DNA from 3 places in the Kitasatospora sp. NBC_01560 genome. Region 3 is predicted to be linked to each of the others. Evidence: riboswitches for the same ligand, from Rfam matches in the RefSeq annotation. Region 3 holds a riboswitch; each other region holds the start of a gene.
What was found. Region 3 has a riboswitch for cyclic di-AMP ahead of OH807_RS33900 (hypothetical protein). Riboswitches for the same ligand answer to the same signal wherever they lie in the genome.
Positions count from the first base shown of each region.

Region 1 (2,244 bases), 4.8 Mb from region 3:
GTCCCCCAAGAAGGAGGACGTGAAGGCGCAGATCGACCAGCTGCAGGAGGAGGCCGAGCAGGCCACCGAGAAGTACAACGGCGCCAAGGAGCGGGCCGACCAGCTCCGCAAGCAGGCCGACCAGCTGCAGGACCAGGTGGCCCGCGGCCAGGACCAGATGACCCAGCTTCAGGGCGGTCTGGCCGAGGTGGCGGCCGCGCAGTACCGCACCGGCGGCATCGACCCGTCCGTGCAGCTGATGCTCTCCTCGGACCCGTCCGGTTACCTGGACAAGGCCTCCAGTGTGCAGCAGGCCAGCTCCAGCCAGGCCGACGCGCTGAAGGGCCTCCAGGACCAGCAGCGCCGGCTGGACCAGCAGAAGACCGAGGCCGCCGCGATCCTCGCCTCGCTGGACACCACCACCAAGGACCTGAACCAGTCCAAGGCGGACGTCAACAAGAAGCTCAAGGAAGCCCAGGACCTGCTCAACTCGCTCAGCGCCGCCGACCGCGCCGCGCTGAAGGCCGCCCAGCAGCAGGACGACCGCGCCTCGCGCGGCAGCGAGCGGGCCGACCTGGGCAGCCTGCCGCAGGCCAGCGGCCTCGCCGGGGCGGCCGTCAGCAACGCGATGAGCAAGCAGGGCTCGCCGTACGTCTGGAGCGCCACCGGCCCGAACAGCTTCGACTGCTCCGGCCTGATGGTCTGGTCCTACGGGAAGGCCGGCGTCTCGCTGCCGCGCACCTCGCAGGCGCAGGCCACCTACGGCACCGCGGTGCCTTCGCTCGCGGCGGCCCAGCCGGGCGACCTGATCATCTACCGCAGCGACCGCAGCCACGTCGGGATGTACATCGGCAACGGCATGGTGGTGCACGCGCCGCACACCGGCGACGTGGTCAAGGTGATGAAGGCCGACGCGATGCCGATCAACACCATCCGCCGGGTCTGACGGACCGGCACGCCCACGGGTCGGGATGCGGCCCTGTGATCCGCGCCACCTCCTTGCCGGGGGTGGCGCAGGCGTTTCCGGCCGCGCGGTGACCAACGATCAGCTCCGCGTGGACCACTGATCACACCCGGTCATATTCACAAATGAACTTGGGTATTCTTCCGTCTTTTTTCTGACAAGGATTTGAACGGATCACGGTTCTGTTACTAGTGTCGTGCCTCGAACCACCGCACAGTCGATCACCCAGCCTGGGTGGCGGCGGGGGTTTACCGCCGAGTTCGTGAAGCAGCGGGACGGGTCGCACGACCTGTCCGACGGGGAGCCCAGTAGTCGGGGGCGCTGTGGAGCGGAGCCGGGGAACCATGTTCCTCCGGGGTGAATCGGCGCCAGGTCGGCCGTCTCGACGGCCGGTGAGGCGTCGTAGGGCACGCTTCCGGCCCGAACCCGTCAGCTCACCCGGTAGGCGGGCGTTGGAAGAAGGAGTCCGCCTTCGTGGCGTCCCATCGTCGTCCCAAGCCTGCCGGCCGCGCCCGGGTCTCGATCCTGACCGGTGTCGCCGCCGCGGCCGTCGCCCTGTCCGCGCAGTCCGGCGCCCACGCCGACCCGACGCCGACCAAGGACCAGGTCAAGGAGCAGGTCGACCAGCTCAACGAGCAGGCCGAGCAGGCGACCGAGAAGTACAACGGCGCCCAGGCCAAGCAGCAGGAGCTGCAGAAGCAGGTCGGCGAGCTCCAGGACAAGGTCGCGCGCCAGCAGGCCTCGGTGATCGAGGCCCAGGGCGGTCTCGCCGAGATCGCCGGCGAGCAGTACCGCAACGGCGGCATATCGTCGACCGTCCAGCTGATGCTCTCGTCCAGCCCGGACAACTTCCTGAACCAGGCCGGCGCGCTGACCCAGGCCAGCAGCACCCAGTCCGGTGCGCTGAAGGACCTCCAGGAGCAGCAGCGCAGGCTCGACCAGGACCGCAACGAGGCCCAGGGCAAGCTCGGCGAGCTGGAGGCCACCACCCAGCAGCTGAAGACCTCCAAGGACGAGGTCCAGGCGAAGCTGGCCAAGGCCCAGGACCTGCTCAACACGCTGACCGAGCAGGAGCGCCAGGCGCTGCGCGCGGCCGAGGAGAAGGCCGCCGCCGAGGCCAAGGCCAAGGCGGACGCCGCCAAGGCCGAGGCGAAGGCGAAGGCGGACGCCGACCGCGCCTCCCGCGACAACAGCCGCACCGACCTCACCGCGCCGGCCGCGAGCAAGCCCGCCGCGCCGGCCGCGCCCGCCGCCAACGGCTCGCGTGCCGCCGCCGCGATCGCCGCCGCGGAGAGCAAGCT
Region 1 is NZ_CP109364.1:3,033,744-3,035,987, reverse strand. Features, by position in the region: gene OH807_RS12985 (NlpC/P60 family protein) at 1-925, shown strand, start outside; cyclic di-AMP (ydaO/yuaA leader) riboswitch at 1,253-1,407, shown strand; gene OH807_RS12980 (NlpC/P60 family protein) at 1,418-2,244, shown strand, end outside.
Region 1: another riboswitch for cyclic di-AMP. It lies ahead of OH807_RS12980 (NlpC/P60 family protein); the one in region 3 lies ahead of OH807_RS33900 (hypothetical protein).

Region 2 (2,244 bases), 5.7 Mb from region 3:
GGCCGTTGTTGGACCAGAACAGCAGGTCGCCCGCCTTGAGGGAGTCCAGCGACACGTGGGTGCTGGCGGCGGCCTGGTCGGCGGCGACGCGCGGGACGGAGATGCCCGCGGCGCGCAGCGCGGCCTGGGTCAGGCCGGAGCAGTCCCAGCCGCCGTCGCTGGTGCCGCCGTAGACGTACGCCTGGCCGACCTTCGACTGGGCGAAGGAGACCGCGGCGGCCATGCTGCCGGTGGCGGCCTGGGCGGGCGCCTGGGTCTCGGCGGCCGGCTTGGCGGCCGGGGCCTGGGTCTGCGCGGCCGGCTTGGCGGCCGTGGCGGTACCGGCGGCGGCCTGGCCCGAGGTGCCGGAGGAGCGGTTGAACCAGTCGAAGTTCTTGCCGGACTCGTCCGAGGCACGGGTCTTGCCGTGGTCACCGAGGCTCAGGTGCTGGCCCGGGTAGATGACGTGCGGGCCGTCGGCCAGGGTGGAGCGGTTGAGCTCGTACAGCCGCTCCCAGCCGCCCTGGACGTTGTTCTTGTCGGCGATGGCGGAGAGCCAGTCGCCGGCGACCACGGTGTAGTCGTCGGAGCCGGCCTTGTCCTGCCAGTTCTGCGACCGGTTCTGGCCGCCCTGCGGCTTGGCGGAGTCGGTGGACGGGGCCGGGTCGGCCTTCGGGGCGGCCGGCTTGGCGGCGGGCGCCTGGGTCTGCGGCTTGGCGGCCGGGGCCGGGGTCTGCGCGGCGGGCTTGGCGGCCGTGGTGGTGTCCACGGCGGCCGGGGTGCCGCCCTTGGTCAGGCCCGCCTGGACGGAGCAGACGGGCCAGGCGCCGGGGCCCTGGACGGCGAGCACCTTCTCGGCGATCGCTATCTGCTGGTCCTTGGTGGCGAGGTCGGCGCGGGCCGCGAACGCGGTGCCGCCGAACTCGGCCCAGGTGCTGTTGGTGAACTGAAGGCCGCCGTAGAAGCCGTTGCCGGTGTTGATGCTCCAGTTGCCGGTGCTCTCGCACTGGGCGACCTTGTCCCAGGTGGCGACGGAGGCCGCGGAGGCGGTGCCGGTGGTCAGGCAGGGAATGGTGAGACCGACGCCGGCGACGCCGAGGGCGGCGATCACGCGGCGGGTGCGGCCGGACAGGCGGGTGCCGTTGGTGGGCAGCATGAAGGTGCGGTCCTCTCCCACGCCTGCGAGGTGAGCTGTCGGATTCGGGCTGGAGTTGCCCGGCCGCGCTGTGGACGCGGCTTCACCCCTAGCCCTGAACCGGTCGTGGACCGGTCCGGGCGACTTACCTGTGGTTCCCCCGCTCCTGCCGTGGTGCGTTTCTGCGCTGCCAGCGCAACCGACGGCAGGACTCGGCGTTGCGGATGAGCTGGGTCCGTGTGGCCACGAACGGGGAGCACGTTAAGCAGACTCAAGTTCAAACCGCAAACATGTGTGACGACCGTCACGGTTTGCGGATGCCCTGCTGAAAGGCTGTCCACCATGATCAGAAATGACCGTTTTCGCGCAACGCCCGTCGGCTTCACAGCAACTGCCTATGCTTCAGAGAGTCGGGACCGATGCAGCCGCCCGGGGGGAGGGCTACGCAACGATGGCCATGGACGAGGAGCCGGACGCCGGCCGGCCGCCGCACCGGCCGCGCGGAGCGCATCGCCGGGCAAAACCCCGCAGAGCGGACATCCCGCCCGAAGAGCCCATAACTCCCTTACGCCGCAGGACGATGCTGCGCTGGCTCGCCGTCGGGACGGTCTTCGCGGCGGTCGGCGGCGAGGAGGCGCTGCGCCGCTCGCTGGGCGGCCCGGCCGAGCCCGTCGCGGCCGTGGGCGGCCCCCTGCCGGCCGGCGGGGCCGGTGCGGACGGGACGGGGATGCTCCACGGCGGAGCGCCCGCCACCGGGCCGTCCGCCACCGCGCCGGTCACCGCGCCGGTCACCGCGGAGAGCGCTGCGGAGGGCACCGCGGAGGGTGCCGCCCCCGCGACCGGCCAGCCCGGCGCCGCCCCCACCGTCGGCCGGGGCGGCCGCCGGTGGTCCGACCCGGCCGGCTGGGGCGGCCGGGTGCCCGGCCCGCAGAGCGCCGTCCGGATCGCCGACCAGGTGCTGCTCGACACCGATGCCACCGTCGCCTCGCTGCTCGTCGAGCCGACCGGCGCCCTCGTCTTCGCCGCCGACCGCACCGTCACGCTCGCCTCGGCGGGCAACGTCGAGATCCGCGGGACGCTCGCCCTCGCCCCCGACGGCGCCGCCGTGCACACCCTGCGCTTCCCGTCCG
Region 2 is NZ_CP109364.1:2,129,580-2,131,823, reverse strand. Features, by position in the region: gene OH807_RS08785 (transglycosylase family protein) at 1-1,156, opposite strand, end outside; cyclic di-AMP (ydaO/yuaA leader) riboswitch at 1,148-1,332, opposite strand; gene OH807_RS08780 (hypothetical protein) at 1,695-2,244, shown strand, end outside.
Region 2: another riboswitch for cyclic di-AMP. It lies ahead of OH807_RS08785 (transglycosylase family protein); the one in region 3 lies ahead of OH807_RS33900 (hypothetical protein).

Region 3 (2,244 bases):
CCGTGTAGTACAGGTGGCCCGGGTTGACGTGGTTGGTCAGCTCCAGCAGGTTCGGGTTGTCGGGGTGGTACTCGAAGGAGTCGATCTCCCCGTTGCCGTTCTTCCACGTCCAGAGCGCCGGCCAGGCACCGGTGCCGGCCGGGAGCTTGACCCGGGTCTCGGCGTAGTCGCCGGTCTTCACCTGGAAGCCCTCGCTGGAGTACTCGGTGGTGAGCAGCCCGGTGTCCCAGGACTGCTTGCCGTTCTCCAGCTTGTTGGCGCCCGGCTTGGCGGTGAAGGTGGCGACGCCGCCGGAGACGCTGACGTTGTTCTTGTTCAGCCAGTCGAGCTTGTTGTCGTCCGGGTTGTGGTTGCCGTAGTGGTACGAGCTGCTCTTGTCCCCCGTCCAGCGGGAGCCGTAGGCGATCGGGCCGCTGAACTCGTCGGACCAGGTGAGCTTCTTGCCCGCGACGGGGGCGCCGGTGGCCGGGGTGCTCGCGGTGGCGCTCGCCGACGGGGAGGGGGTGGGCGTCGCGGTGGCCGTGGGGGTCGCGGTGGCCGTGGGGGTGGGCGTCGGCGACGGGGTGGCGGCGGTGCCGGACACCACGAGCTGCTGCGAGGGCAGGTTGTGCCAGGCACCCGCGGAGTCCTGCCAGAAGCCGAACTGGGTGTAGGTGCCGACCGGCAGGGTGCGGGCGCCGGTGGTGATCGACAGGCCGCTCGGGCAGATCTGCGCGTTGGCGACGTTGCCGGGGAAGTCCAGGTTGCGGCCGGCTGCGTCTCGCACGCCGACGCCCAGCGTCTTCGCGGTGAAGCAGGCCGAGGAGTGGACGGTGAGCGAGGCGGTCGTGGCCTTGCCGGCGACCATCGCGGCCGGCGCGAGCTTGTCCTGGGTGACGGTCGGCGCGGTGGCCGCCTGGGCCCCGGTCAGCGCCGGGACGCCGAGGAGTCCGGCACCGCTGATGGCGAGCGCGCCGGTGACGCCGAACGCGGCGTTGCGGCGGTGGCGGGAGGGGCGGGCATGGCGAGGCGCGGTGCGCCGGGCAGGCTTCTGCATGGGGTGTCCTCTGCGACGCCTGCGAGGTGAGCTGTCGGGTTCGGGCCGAGGTTGCCCGGCCGCCTGTGGGTAGCGGCTTCACCCCTAGCCGCGGACCGCGCGCGGGAGCGCACGGGCCGGGCACTGACCTGGGTCCCCCGCTCCCGTCCGCTGTGGTGCTCGGTTGCCCGCCGTCGGGTGGACAGGACTCGGCGTCCCGACGGGGGAGGCCCGCGAAGCGGACGTCCCGTGCAGGCTAGGCAGGCCGCCCTCGGGGCGACAACTCCCCGGGGGCGGTTGTCGCGCAGGTCACAGCCGGGCGGGGCGGAGTTGATCAACGGCTTTGCCGAGTTGATCAGTTGGGTCGGCGGGTGTGGTCGGAGGTCGGCGGGGGTCAGGGGCCGGCCGGTCAGGCGAGCCAGGCCGCGACCTGGCCCATCGCCTCGGGTGCCCAGGCCAGCTCCAGGTGGTTCAGACCGCCGACCAGCCGCGTACCGCCGACCGTGCCGACCCCCGTGGTGTCCAGCGCGCTGCGGGTGAAGACGATCCCGTCGCTGGGCCCGCGGTTCTCGTTGAGCACGCCCGGGATGTCGGCCGAGCCGCCGGCCAGCAGGTACGTCCGGACCGCCGCCGGGATCCCCGCCCGCTGGAGCGGCCCGATCAGCGAGCCGGCGTCGACGGCCGCCTGGATGCCCTGGCCCGCGGTGTAGAGCCCCTGACCCCCGTAGTAGGTCGTCCACCAGTCCTGGGCGGTGCCGTCCACCCCGTAGCTGCCGTCCCACCGGGCGAGCAGCTGGCGCTGGCCCGGGTAGCAGTCGTACCCGCCGGTGGGCAGCACCCCGAGGCACGGTTGCGCCGTGTAGGTGAACGGTTCACCCGTATACCTTGTTCCCGACCTGCGGAGACATCCCAAGGTGTCGAGTTACGCAACCTCTCCCACCAGGGCATCGCCTTCCTCCCGGGCATCGGAATGGGCGTCTCCTCTTCAGTGGCCCGTCAGAACATCGAGGTGCTTGCGGGCCGCAGGAGCCAGGGCGGTGTAGAAGGGGGTCCGGTCGGCGGCCTGGAGAATCTGTGTCACGGCAATGAGCTGGGCGAGATGCCCGGCATCACTGTCCAGCACGTCAGCGAACACATCAGCCACCCGCGAAGCTGTCGCTGGTTCCAGCAGGGAATGCACTAGCAGCATGGCCGCATCGAAGCCGACCGGCGCTCTTCCCCACGTCTCC
Region 3 is NZ_CP109364.1:7,822,586-7,824,829, reverse strand. Features, by position in the region: gene OH807_RS33900 (hypothetical protein) at 1-1,036, opposite strand, end outside; cyclic di-AMP (ydaO/yuaA leader) riboswitch at 1,038-1,204, opposite strand; gene OH807_RS33895 (hypothetical protein) at 1,425-1,853, opposite strand; gene OH807_RS33890 (hypothetical protein) at 2,001-2,244, opposite strand, start outside.